2 regions of the Bradyrhizobium sp. CCGUVB1N3 genome follow, and region 2 is predicted to be linked to the other one. Evidence: predicted binding sites of a transcription regulator. Region 2 holds the regulator's gene; the other holds the start of a gene.
What was found. Region 2 encodes PhoB, which activates phosphate uptake and scavenging genes when phosphate is short. Its sites were predicted from a motif close to TGTCATNNANCTGTCAT; they were not measured.

Region 1 (7,557 bases), 5.2 Mb from region 2:
TGTAGCCGTAGATCGCCCACGCATCGAGCTTGCCCGAGGCGAAGGCGGAATAGCCGTCCGATGGTGTCAGGTTGATGGCCTCGATGTCATTGAAGGACAGCCCGGCTTCCTCGAGCTGCTTGGCGAGGAAATAGTGCGCGGTCGTGGCGCGGACATAACCGACCTTCTTGCCTTTGAGATCGGCGATCGAATGGATCGGCGCGTCCTTAGCTGCTACGGTGACCTGGGTGTTGAGGTCTTCGTGGGTGACTGCGATGAAGCGCACGCCGGCGTTCTTGCGTGCGGCGAACATGGCGGGAATTTCGCTGCCTGAGCCGAGATCGAGCGCGTCGCTGTTCAGCGCCTCGATGTGCAGCACGCCGTTGTTGAGCTCCTTCCAGTCGATCTTGTAGGGCGTCCTGTCTTCGCCGGCAGCCTGGAGCAGGGCGCGCCAACCCCCCTTGTAATAGGCAACGCGCAGCGTGGCGCCGCTGAGATCGATCTCTGCCGGCGCGCCTTGCGTTTTCGCGCTGCCGGCAACGAGTCCGCCTGCAAGTGCGCCGAGCAGGAAACGTCTTGAGAGTGAGAACGGGCTGGTCACGACGGCTCCTGCTGAAAGTCTCTTGATGCTTCCAGCATAGGTGACGCGCTGTTTTCGCTCTATTCTGTTTTTCGATCGCCGCGTGAAACGCGCGTTCCAACTTTTGCGATGGTGCGGTGTTATTCGGTTTTTTGCGCCTATGTCGAAGGTCGTAAATGGATGCGGCACTTCCGTCTTGACGGCAACGGCGGTGCGGGTTCATGCCTTCTTGCGCGCGGCCCTTTCAGGATTGACGCAGATCAACCGGGCTACGCCGGCAGCATCTAGACTGCCATTCGGAGGAAACAGTGATGAATGGGCAAATGCACCCGCATCACGCGGCCCGTGTCGAGGCCGCCATCGCGTCAGGCCAGGCGGCACGTTCCGCGCTCGTGGCCTCGTGGTGCCGTTCCTCCCGATTGCATCATCTCGATCCCTCGGGCCGCAGGCCGCCGATCCGCCTCACCGAGGCCGAGCTATACCATGCGCGCGATCGCGTCGCGCCGCTGCTGTCGGCCGCGCAAGGTACGATGGACCGGCTCTATCAGGCGGTTGGCGCTGCCGGCTGTTGCGTGCTGCTCGCCGATCGCGAGGGCATTCCGGTCGATCGCCGCGGCGCGCCGGCCGACGACTCAACTTTCCAATCCTGGGGCCTGTGGATCGGCGCGGTCTGGAGCGAGGAGCATGAGGGTACCAACGGTATCGGCACCTCCCTCGTCGAGCAGCGGCCGCTGACCATCGACCGCGACCAGCATTTCTTCACCCGCAACACGCTTCTGAGCTGCACCGCTGTACCGATCTACGATCATGACGGGATACTCGCCGGCGTGCTCGACGTCTCCTCCTGCCGCGCCGACCGCACCGATGCCTTCGCCAATCTGATCGCGCTCGCCGCAGGCGAAGCGGCAAAACGCATCGAGGCCGATCTGTTTCGCAACGCCTTTGCCCATGCCCGCATCGTGCTGAGGCCGTCGGCCGACGGCCATTGCGGCGGCCTCGTCGCGGTCGATGGTGATGATCTCGTGATAGGCGCGACGAGGTCCGCCCGGGTCGGACTTGGGATCGCGCCCGGCCGCCCGCTGCAGCCGGTGCCCGCAGCCGATCTTCTCGGTGGCGATGCGGCGCGCGACCACCTCGCCGGTGGCCAGCGCGCGGTCTTGCAGCGGGCGCTGTTGCGCGCGGGTGGCAATGTGTCCGCAGCCGCCAAGGCCCTTGGCGTCAGCCGAGCCACGCTGCACCGAAAGCTCAAGCGGTTCGAGCTGAAGCACTGAGCTCCTGCTTTTTCCCAACGTACATTCTAGCTCCTCATGGTGAGGAGGCGCGTAAGCGCCGTCTCGAACCATGCAGGCCCGACTGTGCCCGCGGCCATCCTTCGAGACGCCGCTTCGCGGCTCCTCAGGATGAGGTCGGTAGTTGTGGTGAGTGAAGCTGTCGCAGTACTGCGACAGGTCGCCTCCATCATCGCTCCCACCTGGGCTGACAGAAAACATCTCCCGCGACATGGTCTGCGCAAGTCGTGAACACACGACGATCGCGCAAACAGCAACATCGGGAGTGAACATGAACAAGGTCGAATTCCTCAACGTCACGGAAGTTCCCTTCGCCGCGAAGTACGACAATTTCATCGGCGGCAAATTCGTCGCCCCACAATCCGGCAAATATTTCGACAACGCTTCGCCGGTGAACGGCCAGGTCGTCTGCAAGATCGCGCGCTCCGATCACCAGGACGTCGAGGCCGCGCTCGATGCCGCGTATGCCGCCAAGGCCGCCTGGGGCAGCACCAGCGTCGCCGAGCGCGCCGCGGTCCTGAACCGGATCGCCGACCGCATGGAAGAAAATCTCGAGCGGCTCGCGATCGCCGAGACCTGGGATAACGGCAAGCCGATCCGCGAGACCCGCGCCGCCGACCTGCCGCTCGCGATCGATCACTTCCGCTATTTCGCCGGCGTCGTTCGTGCCCAGGAAGGCTCAATCGGCGAGATCGACCATGACACTATCGCCTATCATTTCCATGAGCCGCTCGGCGTGGTCGGCCAGATCATCCCCTGGAACTTCCCGCTGCTGATGGCGTGCTGGAAGCTCGCGCCTGCGCTCGCCGCGGGCAACTGCGTGGTGCTGAAACCGGCCGAGCAGACGCCAGCCTCGATCATGGTCTGGGCCGAGATCGTCGGCGACCTCTTGCCGCCCGGCGTCCTCAACATCGTCAACGGCTTTGGCCTGGAGGCCGGCAAGCCGCTCGCGTCCAGCCCGCGTATCGCCAAGATCGCCTTCACCGGCGAGACCACGACGGGTCGGCTGATCATGCAATATGCCGCACAGAACCTGATTCCCGTCACGCTCGAGCTCGGCGGCAAATCGCCGAACATCTTCTTCAAGGACGTCACCGCCGAAGACGACGATTTCTTCGACAAGGCGATCGAAGGCTTCGTGATGTTCGCGCTCAACCAGGGCGAGGTCTGCACCTGTCCGAGCCGTGCGCTGGTCCATGAGGGCATCTACGACCGCTTCATGGAGCGGGCGCTGAAGCGCGTCGCCGCCATCAAGCAGGGCGATCCGCGCGCCGCGGACACCATGATCGGTGCCCAGGCCTCCGGCGAGCAGCTGGAGAAAATTCTTTCCTATATCGACATCGGCAAGAAGGAAGGGGCGAAGGTCCTGGCCGGCGGTGGCCGCGCGAGCCTCGGCGGCGATCTCGCGGGCGGCTACTACGTCCAGCCGACCGTGTTCCACGGCCACAACAAGATGCGGATCTTCCAGGAGGAGATCTTTGGCCCCGTCGTATCGGTCACGACCTTCAAGACCGACGAGGAAGCGCTCGCGATCGCCAACGACACGCTCTACGGCTTGGGGGCCGGTGTCTGGAGCCGCGATGCCAATCGCTGCTACCGCTTTGGCCGCGCCATCCAGGCAGGCCGGGTCTGGACCAACTGCTACCACGCCTATCCCGCGCACGCGGCGTTCGGCGGCTACAAGCAGTCCGGTGTCGGTCGCGAGACCCACAAGATGATGCTCGATCACTATCAGCAGACCAAGAACCTCCTGGTCAGCTACAGCCCGAAGAAGCTCGGTTTCTTCTGATCGACTAGAGGCGGCGCCAGTGCGGCGCCGCCTCCGTCATCCCTTCGTCAAAGAATTGAGACAAGACGAGGGGCCGAGCTATTCAGCTCGGCCCCTGTGGCGTTCGAGCGCTGCCGGGCGAAAGAGGGAGGCTTGGCCATGAAGGACGGTCGTTTACGACGGGTGCGTGTTGGAGCGATGCTGTTCGGCGCGGTGGCTTTGGCGTTCCTCCCGCCATCGACGGCCTTTGCACAGGCCGGTTCGGCGCCAGCCGGCGCCAAGAACGTCCTGACCCTCGACGGAAAGCCGCCACTGATCCTCGGCCATCGCGGCCTGCCGGGGCTGGTGCCCGAAGAGACCGAGGCATCGTATGACCTTGCCGCAGCGCTTGGAACCGACGCGCTCGAAGAGGACCTGCACCTGACCAAGGATTGTGTCCTGGTCGCACGTCACAACCCTTGGCTGAACGACAATACCAACGTCGCCGAGGTGGCGAAGACCAATCCGGCGGTTGCGGCCCGCAAGCGCACGGTGCCCGGCGTGCGCGTCAAGGCTCCTTCTTCCCCCAGCACACCTGCTGACTACCTCACGGATCTCACCAATCCGGCCGACCCCAAATCCGTGCTGAAATCGCTGATCGTGGACGGCGAGGACCATACCAATGATTGGTCGATCACCGACTTCACCATGGCCGAGCTGAAGGATTGGATCGCCGGCACCACCTATGATGCGGCCAACGAAAGGCCGAAGGTCTTCAACGGCAAGTTCCCGATCATCAGTTTCCAGGACATCATCGACATCGCCAAGGTCAAGAGCAAGGAGACGGGGCGTCCCATCGCCGTCTATCCGGAAACCAAGAATCCGACCTGGAACAATGCCCAGGCGATTGCCAATGGCTGTGGCGCGCCCGGCAGCCACCCGCTCGAGGATGCGTTGATCAAGATCATCAAGGACAACGGCCTCAACGCGAAGGAGGCCCCCATCCTCGTTCAGAGCTTCGAGCCCGGCAGCCTGAAATACATGCGCAGCCATGGACTGGAGACGCGGCAGGTCCAGCTCATCGATGGCAACGGTGTCGACTTCAAGAACGGCAAGGTCCTCAACGACAACATCACCAATTCGCGTCCGTTCGATTGGACGATTTCGGGTGACGCGCGCTTGTATGATGCGATGCTAACCTCCGAGGGCCTTGCGGAGATCAAGACCTATGCCGACGGCATTGGTCCGTGGAAGCCCTATATCGTTCCGCTCAAGATTTCGCCGTGGAAGGACAGCAACGCCGACGGCACTCCCTACAAGGGATCGACGCCAGAGGCTTCGACGCAGGAAGCGACCAGCCTCGTTGCCGACGCGCACAAGCTCGGCCTGTTCGTGCACGTCTTCACTTTCCGGAACGAGAAGAAGTACCTGGCTGGCGACTATCATGGCGATCCAAGCCTCGAATATCTCAAATTCTTCCGTCTCGGCGTGGATGGGGTCTTTACCGACTTCACGCATACCGGAGTTGGCGCCCGCGCAGCCTATCTGCGCGAGCTCGGCTGGTGAGGGCGGCTTCACGGAGAGCTAATGTTGCCTGATCGGCGCCAAAGGTTTTGCAATATTTCGGTCACGCTGCACTGCGGCATAATGAAAATCGTATGGCGTCGCCGCAGCGCTTTCGCGCGCGTTTGAGTTGGGTTAGAGAGGGCTTAGTTTTCTCTGACCCGGAATTCCCATGGCCGCACCCAAGAAAGCCGCCGCAAGCTCTCCACAAGACAAGACCAACGGCGGTTCGCCCCCGGAATTCACCAGGGAGCAGGAGCTGAAGGCGCTCCGCGAAATGCTCCTGATCCGGCGGTTCGAGGAAAAGGCCGGCCAGCTCTACGGCATGGGTGCGATCGGCGGCTTCTGCCATCTCTATATCGGCCAGGAGGCCGTGGTGGTCGGCATGCAGATGGCGCTGAAGGACGGCGACCAGGTCATCACCGGCTATCGCGATCACGGCCACATGCTCGCCACCGGCATGGAAGCCAATGGCGTCATGGCCGAACTCACCGGCCGCCGCGGCGGCTATTCCAAGGGCAAGGGCGGCTCCATGCACATGTTCAGCGTGGAGAAGAAGTTTTACGGCGGCCACGGCATCGTCGGCGCCCAGGTCTCGCTCGGTGCGGGCCTCGCTTTCGCCAATCGGTATCGCGGCAATGACAGTGTCGCCGTCGCTTATTTCGGCGATGGTGCTTCGAACCAGGGCCAGGTCTACGAGAGCTTCAACATGGCGGAGCTCTGGAAGCTGCCTGCGATCTTTGTCATCGAGAACAACCGCTACGCCATGGGTACGTCGGTCTCGCGCGCGTCCGCGCTCCAGGATTTCTCCAAGCGCGGCCTGTCCTTCAACATCCCCGGTCATCAGGTCGACGGCATGGACGTCCGCGCGGTGAAGGCCGCCGGCGACGAAGCGGTCGCTTGGTGCCGCGCCGGCAAGGGCCCGGTCATCCTGGAGATGCAGACCTATCGCTATCGCGGACATTCGATGTCGGATCCCGCAAAATACCGCACGCGCGAGGAGGTCGAGAAGGTCCGTCACGACCAGGACCCGATCGAGCAGGTGCGCAACCGCCTCCTGGCCGCCAAGATGAGCGAGCAGGATCTGAAGGCGATCGACGCCGAGGTCCGCGACATCGTCAACGCGTCCGCAGACTTTGCCCAGCATGATCCCGAGCCGGATGCCTCCGAGCTCTGGACCGACGTTTACCGCTAAAAGCGCGCAAGCTTTCTTTTGGAGTCGATATGCCAATTCAAGTGCTGATGCCCGCGCTGTCGCCCACGATGGAAAAGGGCAACCTCGCCAAATGGCTGAAAAAAGAGGGCGAGACGATCAAGTCGGGCGACGTGATCGCCGAAATCGAGACCGACAAGGCGACCATGGAGGTCGAGGCGACCGATGAAGGTACGCTCGGCAAGATCCTGATTCCCGAAGGCACCGCCGACGTCGCGGTGAACACGCCGATCGCGACGATCCTCGCCGATGGCGAGAGCGCCGCCGATCTCGCCAAGGCACCTGCGCCCGCCAAGCCCGCCGCGGAAGCCGCGCCTGCCGCTGCGAAGGCCGAGGCGCCCGCGCCGAAATCCGCCGCGCCGCAGGCTGTCGCGGAGCCCGATCCAGAAGTGCCCGCCGGCACGGAGATGGTCACCCAGACCATCCGCGAAGCGTTGCGCGATGCCATGGCCGAGGAGATGCGGCGTGATCCCGACGTCTTCATCATGGGCGAAGAGGTCGCTGAGTATCAGGGCGCCTACAAGGTGACGCAGGGCCTGCTCCAGGAATTCGGCGACAGGCGCGTCATCGACACCCCGATCACCGAGCACGGTTTTGCCGGCATCGGCGTTGGCGCGGCGATGGCCGGGTTGAAGCCGATCGTCGAGTTCATGACCTTCAACTTCGCCATGCAGGCGATGGACCAGATCATCAACTCCGCCGCCAAGACGCTCTATATGTCCGGCGGCCAGATGGGTTGCTCGATCGTGTTCCGCGGCCCCAACGGCGCCGCCGCGCGCGTCGCCGCGCAGCACAGCCAGGACTACTCTTCCTGGTATTCTCACGTTCCGGGCCTGAAGGTGGTCGCGCCGTATTCGGCCGCGGATGCCAAGGGACTGCTCAAGGCCGCGATCCGCGATCCCAATCCGGTGATCTTCCTCGAGAACGAAGTTCTCTATGGCCACACCGGCGAAGTGCCGAAGCTCGACGACTACGTGATCCCGATCGGCAAGGCGCGCATCGTGCGCTCGGGCAGCCACGTTACGATCATCTCGTGGTCGAACGGCATGACCTATGCGCTGAAGGCGGCGGACGAACTCGCCAAGGACGGCATCGAAGCCGAGGTGATCGACTTGCGTACGCTGCGGCCGATGGACACCGAGACCATCGTCAACTCCGTGAAGAAGACCGGCCGTGCCGTCACGGT
Region 2 (7,557 bases):
GTCAATATCGAGGGCGTGAAGCCCGGCGAGCTGGTGTTCGACGGCGAGACGCTCGCCAGCATCTATCTCGGCAAGATCACCAAGTGGGATGACGCTGCGATCAAGAAGCTCAATCCGAACGTGAAGCTGCCCTCGGACGCGATCACCGTCGTCCGCCGCTCCGACGGTTCGGGCACCACCTTCAACTTCACCAACTACCTCTCCAAGGCCAGCGCGGACTGGAAGAGCAAGGTCGGCGAGGGCACGGCCGTCGAATGGCCGGTCGGCGTCGGCGCCAAGGGCAACGAGGGCGTGTCGGGCAACATCAGCCAGACCAAGAACTCGATCGGTTATGTCGAGTACGCCTATGCCAAGCAGAACAAGCTGACCTACACCGGTCTCGTCAACAAGGCCGGCAAGCCGGTGCAGCCGACCGTCGAGGCCTTCCAGGCGGCCGCCTCCAACGCCGACTGGGCCAAGGCTCCGGGGTACTACGTCATCCTGACCGACCAGCCCGGCGAGAAGTCCTGGCCGATCACGGCGGCGACCTTCATCCTCATGCACAAGGATGCCACCGACAAGGCGGCCTCGCAGGAAGCCATCAAGTTCTTCCGCTGGGCCTTCAAGAACGGCGGCAAGGCGGCCGAGGAGCTCGACTACATCCCGATGCCCGACAGCGTCGTCCAGCTGATCGAGAAGACCTGGGCTGCCGAGATCAAGAGCTGATCGCAGCGTAACGAAACTCGCGCTCCGGCCCTTTCGGGGCGCGGGTCAAAGATCGACCCCGGAATCCCCTGGGATTCCGGGTCTGGTCCGTCGGACCATCCCCGAATGACGCGGGACAAGGCGTCGACAAGACCGCCTTCATCGGCGGCGTGCAGATGACGTAAAGATACAATAGGGGATCGGCGTGGCAGAGATGGCCGTTCAGAGCGATATTGTCGACGACGCCGGACCATATGATCGCGCCAAGGCCTTGAGCGCGTTCAAGCTCGGCGACATGACCTTCTATTGGATCACGCGGCTCAGCGCGATCTCGGTGCTCCTGATCTTGGGGGGCATCATCCTGTCGCTGATCGTCGGCGCCTTCCCGGCGATGAAAGAATACGGCCTGTCGTTCCTGTGGACGCAGCGGTGGGCGCCCTCGGCCGATCCGCCTGTGCTCGGCGCGCTCGGGCCGATGTACGGCACGCTCGTCACCTCCTTCATCGCGATGCTGATCGCCATTCCCGTCGGGCTCGGCATTGCGATCTTCCTCACCGAGCTCTGCCCGCAATGGCTGCGCCGTCCGATCGGCATGGCGGTCGAGCTGCTCGCCGGCATTCCCTCGATCATCTACGGCATGTGGGGCTTCTTCGTGCTGGGTCCGTTCCTGGCCAACACCTTCCAGCCCTTCATGATCAAGCTGTTCGACGGCGTTCCCGTGCTGGGTGCGATCTTCGCCGGCCCGCCGTCCTATCTCAGCCTGTTCAACGCTGCGCTGATCCTGGCGATCATGGTGCTGCCCTTCATCACCTCGATCTCGGTCGACGTGTTCAAGACCGTGCCGCCGGTCCTGAAGGAAGCCGCCTACGGCGTCGGCTGCACCACCTGGGAAGTCGTCCGCAGCGTGGTGATCCCCTATACGCGCGTCGGCATCATCGGCGGCGTCATGCTGGCGCTGGGCCGCGCGCTCGGCGAGACCATGGCGGTGACCTTCATCATCGGCAACTCCTTCCGGATCTCGTCCTCGATCTTCGCGCCGGGCACCACGATCTCGGCGGCGATCGCGAGCGAGTTCGCCGAAAGCGACGGCCTGCACCAGTCCGGCCTGATCCTGCTCGGCCTCCTGCTGTTCGTGCTGACGTTCTTCGTGCTCGCGGGCGCACGGCTGATGCTGCTCCGTCTGGAAAAGAAGGCGGGGAAATAACATGAACCCGATTTACGCACGCCGCCGCCGCAAGGACATCGTCGTCCGCGGTCTCTGCATCGCCGCCGCGGCCTTCGGCGTCACCTGGCTGGCGCTGATCCTGATGACGCTGCTCTACAACGGCGTGGCCGGTCTGAATCTGGAGCTCTTCGCCGCGGACACGCCCCCTCCGGGCTCGACCGAAGGCGGCCTGCGCAACGCGATCATCGGTTCGATCATCATGACGGTGATCGGCGTCGGCATCGGCGCGCCGCTCGGCCTGTTCGCCGGCACCTATCTCGCCGAGTACGGCCGCAACGACAAGCTGACCTCGGTGATCCGCTTCATCAACGACATCCTCTTGTCGGCACCCTCGATCATCATCGGCCTGTTCATCTATGGCGCGGTGGTGGTGCCGATGCGCGGCTTCTCGGCGATCGCAGGCTCTCTCGCACTCGCCGTCATCGTGATCCCGGTGGTGCTGCGCACGACTGAGGACATGCTTCTGCTGGTGCCGAACGCGCTGCGCGAGGCGGCTTCCGCGCTGGGCCTGCCGCGCTCGCTGGTGATCAAGCGGATCGCCTACCGCGCGGCGCGCTCCGGCCTCATCACCGGTGTGCTGCTGGCGACCGCTCGCGTCGCCGGCGAGACCGCGCCGCTGCTGTTCACCGCGCTGTCGAACCAGTTCTTCAGCCTCAGCCTGAACAAGACGATGGCGAACCTGCCGGTCACCATCAACAATTTCGTGCAGAGCCCCTACGCCTACTGGAAGCAACTGGCCTGGAGCGGGGCGCTTCTGATCACCCTGACCGTGCTTGCCCTGAACATTGGCGCGCGCATTCTTGGCGCCGAGAGGACTGCAAAATGAGCGATCTGTCCGTTTCCGTAAGTTCCACCGGGCGTCAGGCGTCGCCGACACTGCCCGAGGCTCCGGCCAAGGTGACGGTGCGCAACCTCAACTTCTATTACGGCGAGCACCACGCGCTGAAGAACATCAACCTGACGCTCGGCACCAACCGTGTCACGGCGTTCATCGGCCCGTCCGGCTGCGGCAAGTCGACCCTGCTGCGCATCTTCAACCGGATGTACGACCTCTATCCGGGCCAGCGCGCCACCGGTCAGCTCATGCTCGACCAGACCAACATCCTCGACCCCAGGCTCGACCTCAACCTGCTGCGGGCCCGGGTCGGGATGGTGTTCCAGAAGCCGACGCCGTTCCCGATGACGATCTACGAGAACATCGCCTTCGGCATCCGCCTCTATGAGAAGATCTCGAAGTCCGAGATGGACGACCGGGTCGAGAAGGCGCTGCGCGGCGGCGCGCTGTGGAACGAGGTCAAGGACAAGCTCAACGCGTCGGGCCTGTCGCTTTCCGGCGGCCAGCAGCAGCGCCTCTGCATCGCCCGCACCGTGGCGGTGCGTCCCGAGGTGATCCTGTTCGACGAGCCCTGCTCGGCGCTCGATCCGATCTCGACCGCCAAGGTCGAGGAGCTGATCCAGGAGCTCGCCGAGGACTACACGATCGCGATCGTCACCCATAACATGCAGCAGGCGGCGCGCGTCTCCGACAAGACCGCCTTCATGTATCTCGGCGAGCTGATCGAGTTCGACGAGACCAGCAAGATCTTCACGTCGCCCAGCGACCGGCGCACACAGGACTACATCACCGGCCGCTTCGGCTGAGGAGACAGGAAATGGCTTCTGAACATACCGCAAAGGCCTTCGACACCGACCTCCAGGAGCTCACGCGGCTCGTCGCGGAGATGGGCGGCCTTGCCGAGCGCATGATCGTCGATTCCGTCGATGCGCTGATCCGCCGTGACGTCGCGCTCGGCCAGCGCGTGGTGGCAACCGACGCCGAAATCGACGCGCTCCAGAAAAAGATCGAGGAGCGCGCCGTGCTCACGATCGCACGTCGCCAGCCGATGGCGGTCGACCTGCGCGAAATCGTCGGCGCCATGCGCGTTGCGACCGATCTGGAGCGGATCGGCGACCTCGCCAAGAACATGGGCAAGCGCGTTGCCGCGCTCGAGACCGATTTCCATCCGCTCAAGCTGTTCCGCGGCCTGGAGCACATGACCGACCTCGTGCAGCAGCAGGTCAAGTCGGTGCTGGACGCCTATGCCGCGCATGACCTGCCGGCGGCGATGATGGTCTGGAAAGGCGACGAGGAGGTCGACGCGATCTGTACCTCGCTGTTCCGCGAGCTCCTCACCTACATGATGGAGGATCCGCGCAACATCTCGTTCTGCATCCATTTGATGTTCTGCGCCAAGAACATCGAGCGGATCGGCGATCATGCGACCAATATCGCCGAGACCGTCTTCTACATGATCGAAGGTCAGGCCATCGCGGACAAGCGTCCGAAGGGCGACATGACGACCTTCGCCACGACCGTGCCGAACACTTAAGGAGCGACGACGCCATGGGCGCACGCATTTTGGTTGTTGAGGACGAGGAAGCGCTGACCGAGCTGTTGCGCTACAACCTCGAAGGCGACGGCTACGATGTCGAGACGGTGATGCGCGGCGACGACGCCGACACCCGCCTCAAGGAGCACATCCCCGACCTGATCGTGCTCGACTGGATGCTGCCGGGCCTGTCCGGCATCGAGCTGTGCCGCAGGCTTCGCGCAAGGCCCGAGACCAAGGGGTTGCCGATCATCATGCTCACGGCGCGCGGTGAGGAGAGCGAGCGGGTGCGCGGGCTTGCCACCGGCGCCGACGACTACATCGTCAAGCCGTTCTCGGTGCCCGAGTTGCTCGCGCGCGTGAAAGGCCTGCTCAGGCGTGCGAGCCCCGAGCGGCTTGCGACCATACTTGCCTACGGCGACATCGAGCTGGATCGTGAAAAACGCCGCGTCGCGCGCTCCGGACGGCCGATCGACCTTGGCCCGACCGAATATCGCCTCTTGGAGTTCTTCCTGGAGCATCCGGGCCGCGTGTTCTCGCGCGAGCAGCTGCTCGACAGCGTCTGGGGCCGCGACATCTATATCGACGAGCGCACCGTCGATGTCCACATCGGCCGCCTGCGCAAGCTGCTCAATCTCGGCCGCGAGCAGGATCCGATCCGCACCGTCCGCGGCGCCGGCTACGCGCTGGATGATCGGTTTGCGAAGGCGGAGCAGACGTAAAAAAGCGCGCCGGATGGCGCGCTGACGTCTCTCGATCAAACGTCCCGGCCTTGCGCCGGGACGTTGTCGTTTGTGGCCGAACTCAGCGCGTGCCGGGCTTGGCCGGAGCGCGGCGGCGGTCGGCGGCCGGTTGGTAGGCGACGCGCGAATGCTGCGCGCAGTAGGGCAGGCCCGAGAGCGACTTGCCGCCGCAGAAGAAGAAATCCGGGCTCGAGGGATCGCCGACCGGCCAATGGCAGGTCGCTTCGTTGAGCTCGAGCAGCGACAGGCGCTGGCTCATCGGAACGACGTTGTCATAGGTGATCGGATCGGGCTCGACCTCGACCTCGAAGGCCTGGGCGAGGGCGGTGTTGCCGCGCGAGATCGGGCGGCTCACCCGCATCATGTGCTGCGCCGGGCGCGCCTTGCGCGGCCGCGGAGCCGCCGAGGACGGGGTCTTGGCGCGGCCGGACAGGCCCAGCCGGTGCACCTTGCCGATTACGGCGTTGCGCGTCACATTTCCGAGCTCGGCAGCGATCTGGCTGGCCGAAAGCCCGGCTTCCCAGAGCTTTTTCAATTGCTCGACGCGATCGTCGGACCAGGTCAAAACCGTCATTGCACCCTTCCCCTCGCCGCGCGCCTGCCAATCCTTGGGGCCGCGTGGCGATGTCTAAGCCTCGAAAAACCCGTGCTGCCAGAATCCCTTAAGGCTCGCCGGGCGCGAAAACGCACCTGAACGTTACGCCGGTACATGAGGACTAAGAGGATCAGAACTGCTGCACGAGATGTCGTATCTGACGGGGGAAACGCTACAATATGGCGTGACTCCCGCGCAAGAGTCTGCGGCCCAGCGTCCACATGTTCCGTCGCTAAAAGAACTCAAAATTGCCACCGCAAGACTACGGGCCGCGCGGCTTGCAGGGGCCTTCTGGCGGCATTGACAGCGGTTTTTCCAGGCATAAAATAGTGACACGTGCCGCCCTTAAAAGGCGGCACGTTTCGTTTTCCGGGCAGGTCAATGATGCGCTGCGCAACGCAGCCTCAGCCGGCCCCAACATCCAAGTGACCGCCATGACCAAGAGCGCCGCGACGCATCTGCTTCCCGTTTTCGCCAGGGCCGAGCTCGGCTTCGAGCGCGGCGAAGGCTGCTGGCTGGTCTCAACCAATGGCGAGCGCTATCTCGATTTCACCTCGGGCGTCGCCGTGAATGCGCTCGGTCACGCACATCCGCATCTGGTCAAGGCTCTGCAGGAGCAGGCGACGAAGCTCTGGCACATGTCGAACCTGTTCCAGAGCCCGGATGGCGAGAAGCTCGCAGTCAGGCTCTGCAACGAGAGCTTTGCGGACTTCGTGTTCTTCTGCAATTCCGGCGCCGAGGCGATGGAATGCGTGATCAAGGTGGTGCGCCGCTATCACGCCTCCAAGGGCCATCCCGAGCGCTACCGCATGATCACCTTCGAGGGCGCTTTCCACGGCCGCACGCTTGCAACGCTCGCGGCGACCGGCTCGGCGAAATATCTCGAAGGTTTCGGCCCGCCGCTCGACGGCTTTGACCAGGTGCCGCATGGCGACCTCGAAGCCGTCAAGAAGGCGATCGGCCCGCAGACTGCCGGCATCCTGATCGAGCCGATCCAGGGCGAGGGCGGCGTGCGCTCGGCTCCTCCCGCCTTCTATCGCGCGCTGCGCCAGCTCTGTGACGAGCATGGCCTGTTGCTCGCCTTCGACGAGGTGCAGACCGGCATGGGCCGCACCGGCGAACTCTTTGCACATCGCCGCCTCGGCGTGACCCCCGACGTGATGTCGCTTGCGAAAGCGCTCGGCGGCGGCTTTCCGATCGGCGCGTGCCTTGCGACCGCCGAGGCCGCCTCCGGCATGACGCCCGGCTCGCACGGCTCGACCTTCGGCGGCAATCCGCTCGCCGTGTCCGCGGCGAACGCCGTGCTCGACGTCATGCTCAAGCCCGGCTTCTTCGATCACGTGCAGAAAATGTCGCTGTTGCTCAAGCAGAAGCTCGCCTCCGTGATCGACCGCCATCCTGATGTCGTCAGCGAGGTGCGCGGCGAGGGGCTTTTGATCGGCCTCAAGGCCGTGGTGCCCTCGGGCGATCTCGCCACGGCGTTGCGCAACGAAAAGCTGCTCACCGTTGGCGCCGGCGACAACGTCGTGCGCTTCCTGCCGCCTTTGATCGTCACCGAGGCGGAGATCGAGGAGGGCGTCGCGCGGCTCGAGCGTGCCTGCACGGCGATTGAATCCACTCTCAAGACGCCGGCGGCAAGCTGATGAGCAAGACGCCCAAGCACTTCCTGGACATCAACGAGCTGCCGCTGTCGGAGCTCAAGAGCATGCTCGCCGCTTCCTCCGCCATGAAGGCGAAGCAGAAGGCGCATCAGCCGGTCAGGCCGCTCGAGGGCAAGACGCTGGCGATGATCTTCGAGCGTCCGTCGACGCGGACGCGGGTGTCGTTCGATGTCGCCATGCGCCAGCTCGGCGGTGAGCCCATCATGCTCACCGGTGCGGAGATGCAGCTCGGCCGCGGCGAGACCATCGCCGACACCGCGCGCGTGCTGTCGCGCTATGT

Region 1: a site for PhoB is predicted at 3,672-3,688, ahead of NLM33_RS07580 (glycerophosphodiester phosphodiesterase family protein). Genes of this name have one in related genera too.

What each region holds. Positions count from the first base shown of each region.
Region 1 is NZ_JANADR010000001.1:1,600,706-1,608,262, reverse strand. It holds gene NLM33_RS07595 (ABC transporter substrate-binding protein) at 1-580, opposite strand, end outside; gene NLM33_RS07590 (GAF domain-containing protein) at 871-1,830, shown strand; gene adh (aldehyde dehydrogenase) at 2,120-3,637, shown strand; gene NLM33_RS07580 (glycerophosphodiester phosphodiesterase family protein) at 3,776-5,161, shown strand; gene pdhA (pyruvate dehydrogenase (acetyl-transferring) E1 component subunit alpha) at 5,331-6,353, shown strand; gene NLM33_RS07570 (pyruvate dehydrogenase complex E1 component subunit beta) at 6,383-7,557, shown strand, end outside.
Region 2 is NZ_JANADR010000001.1:6,803,728-6,811,284, forward strand. It holds gene pstS (phosphate ABC transporter substrate-binding protein PstS) at 1-705, shown strand, start outside; gene pstC (phosphate ABC transporter permease subunit PstC) at 899-1,888, shown strand; gene pstA (phosphate ABC transporter permease PstA) at 1,890-2,735, shown strand; gene pstB (phosphate ABC transporter ATP-binding protein PstB) at 2,732-3,550, shown strand; gene phoU (phosphate signaling complex protein PhoU) at 3,562-4,278, shown strand; gene phoB (phosphate regulon transcriptional regulator PhoB) at 4,293-5,000, shown strand; gene NLM33_RS32395 (GcrA family cell cycle regulator) at 5,083-5,595, opposite strand; gene NLM33_RS32400 (aspartate aminotransferase family protein) at 6,051-7,259, shown strand; gene argF (ornithine carbamoyltransferase) at 7,259-7,557, shown strand, end outside.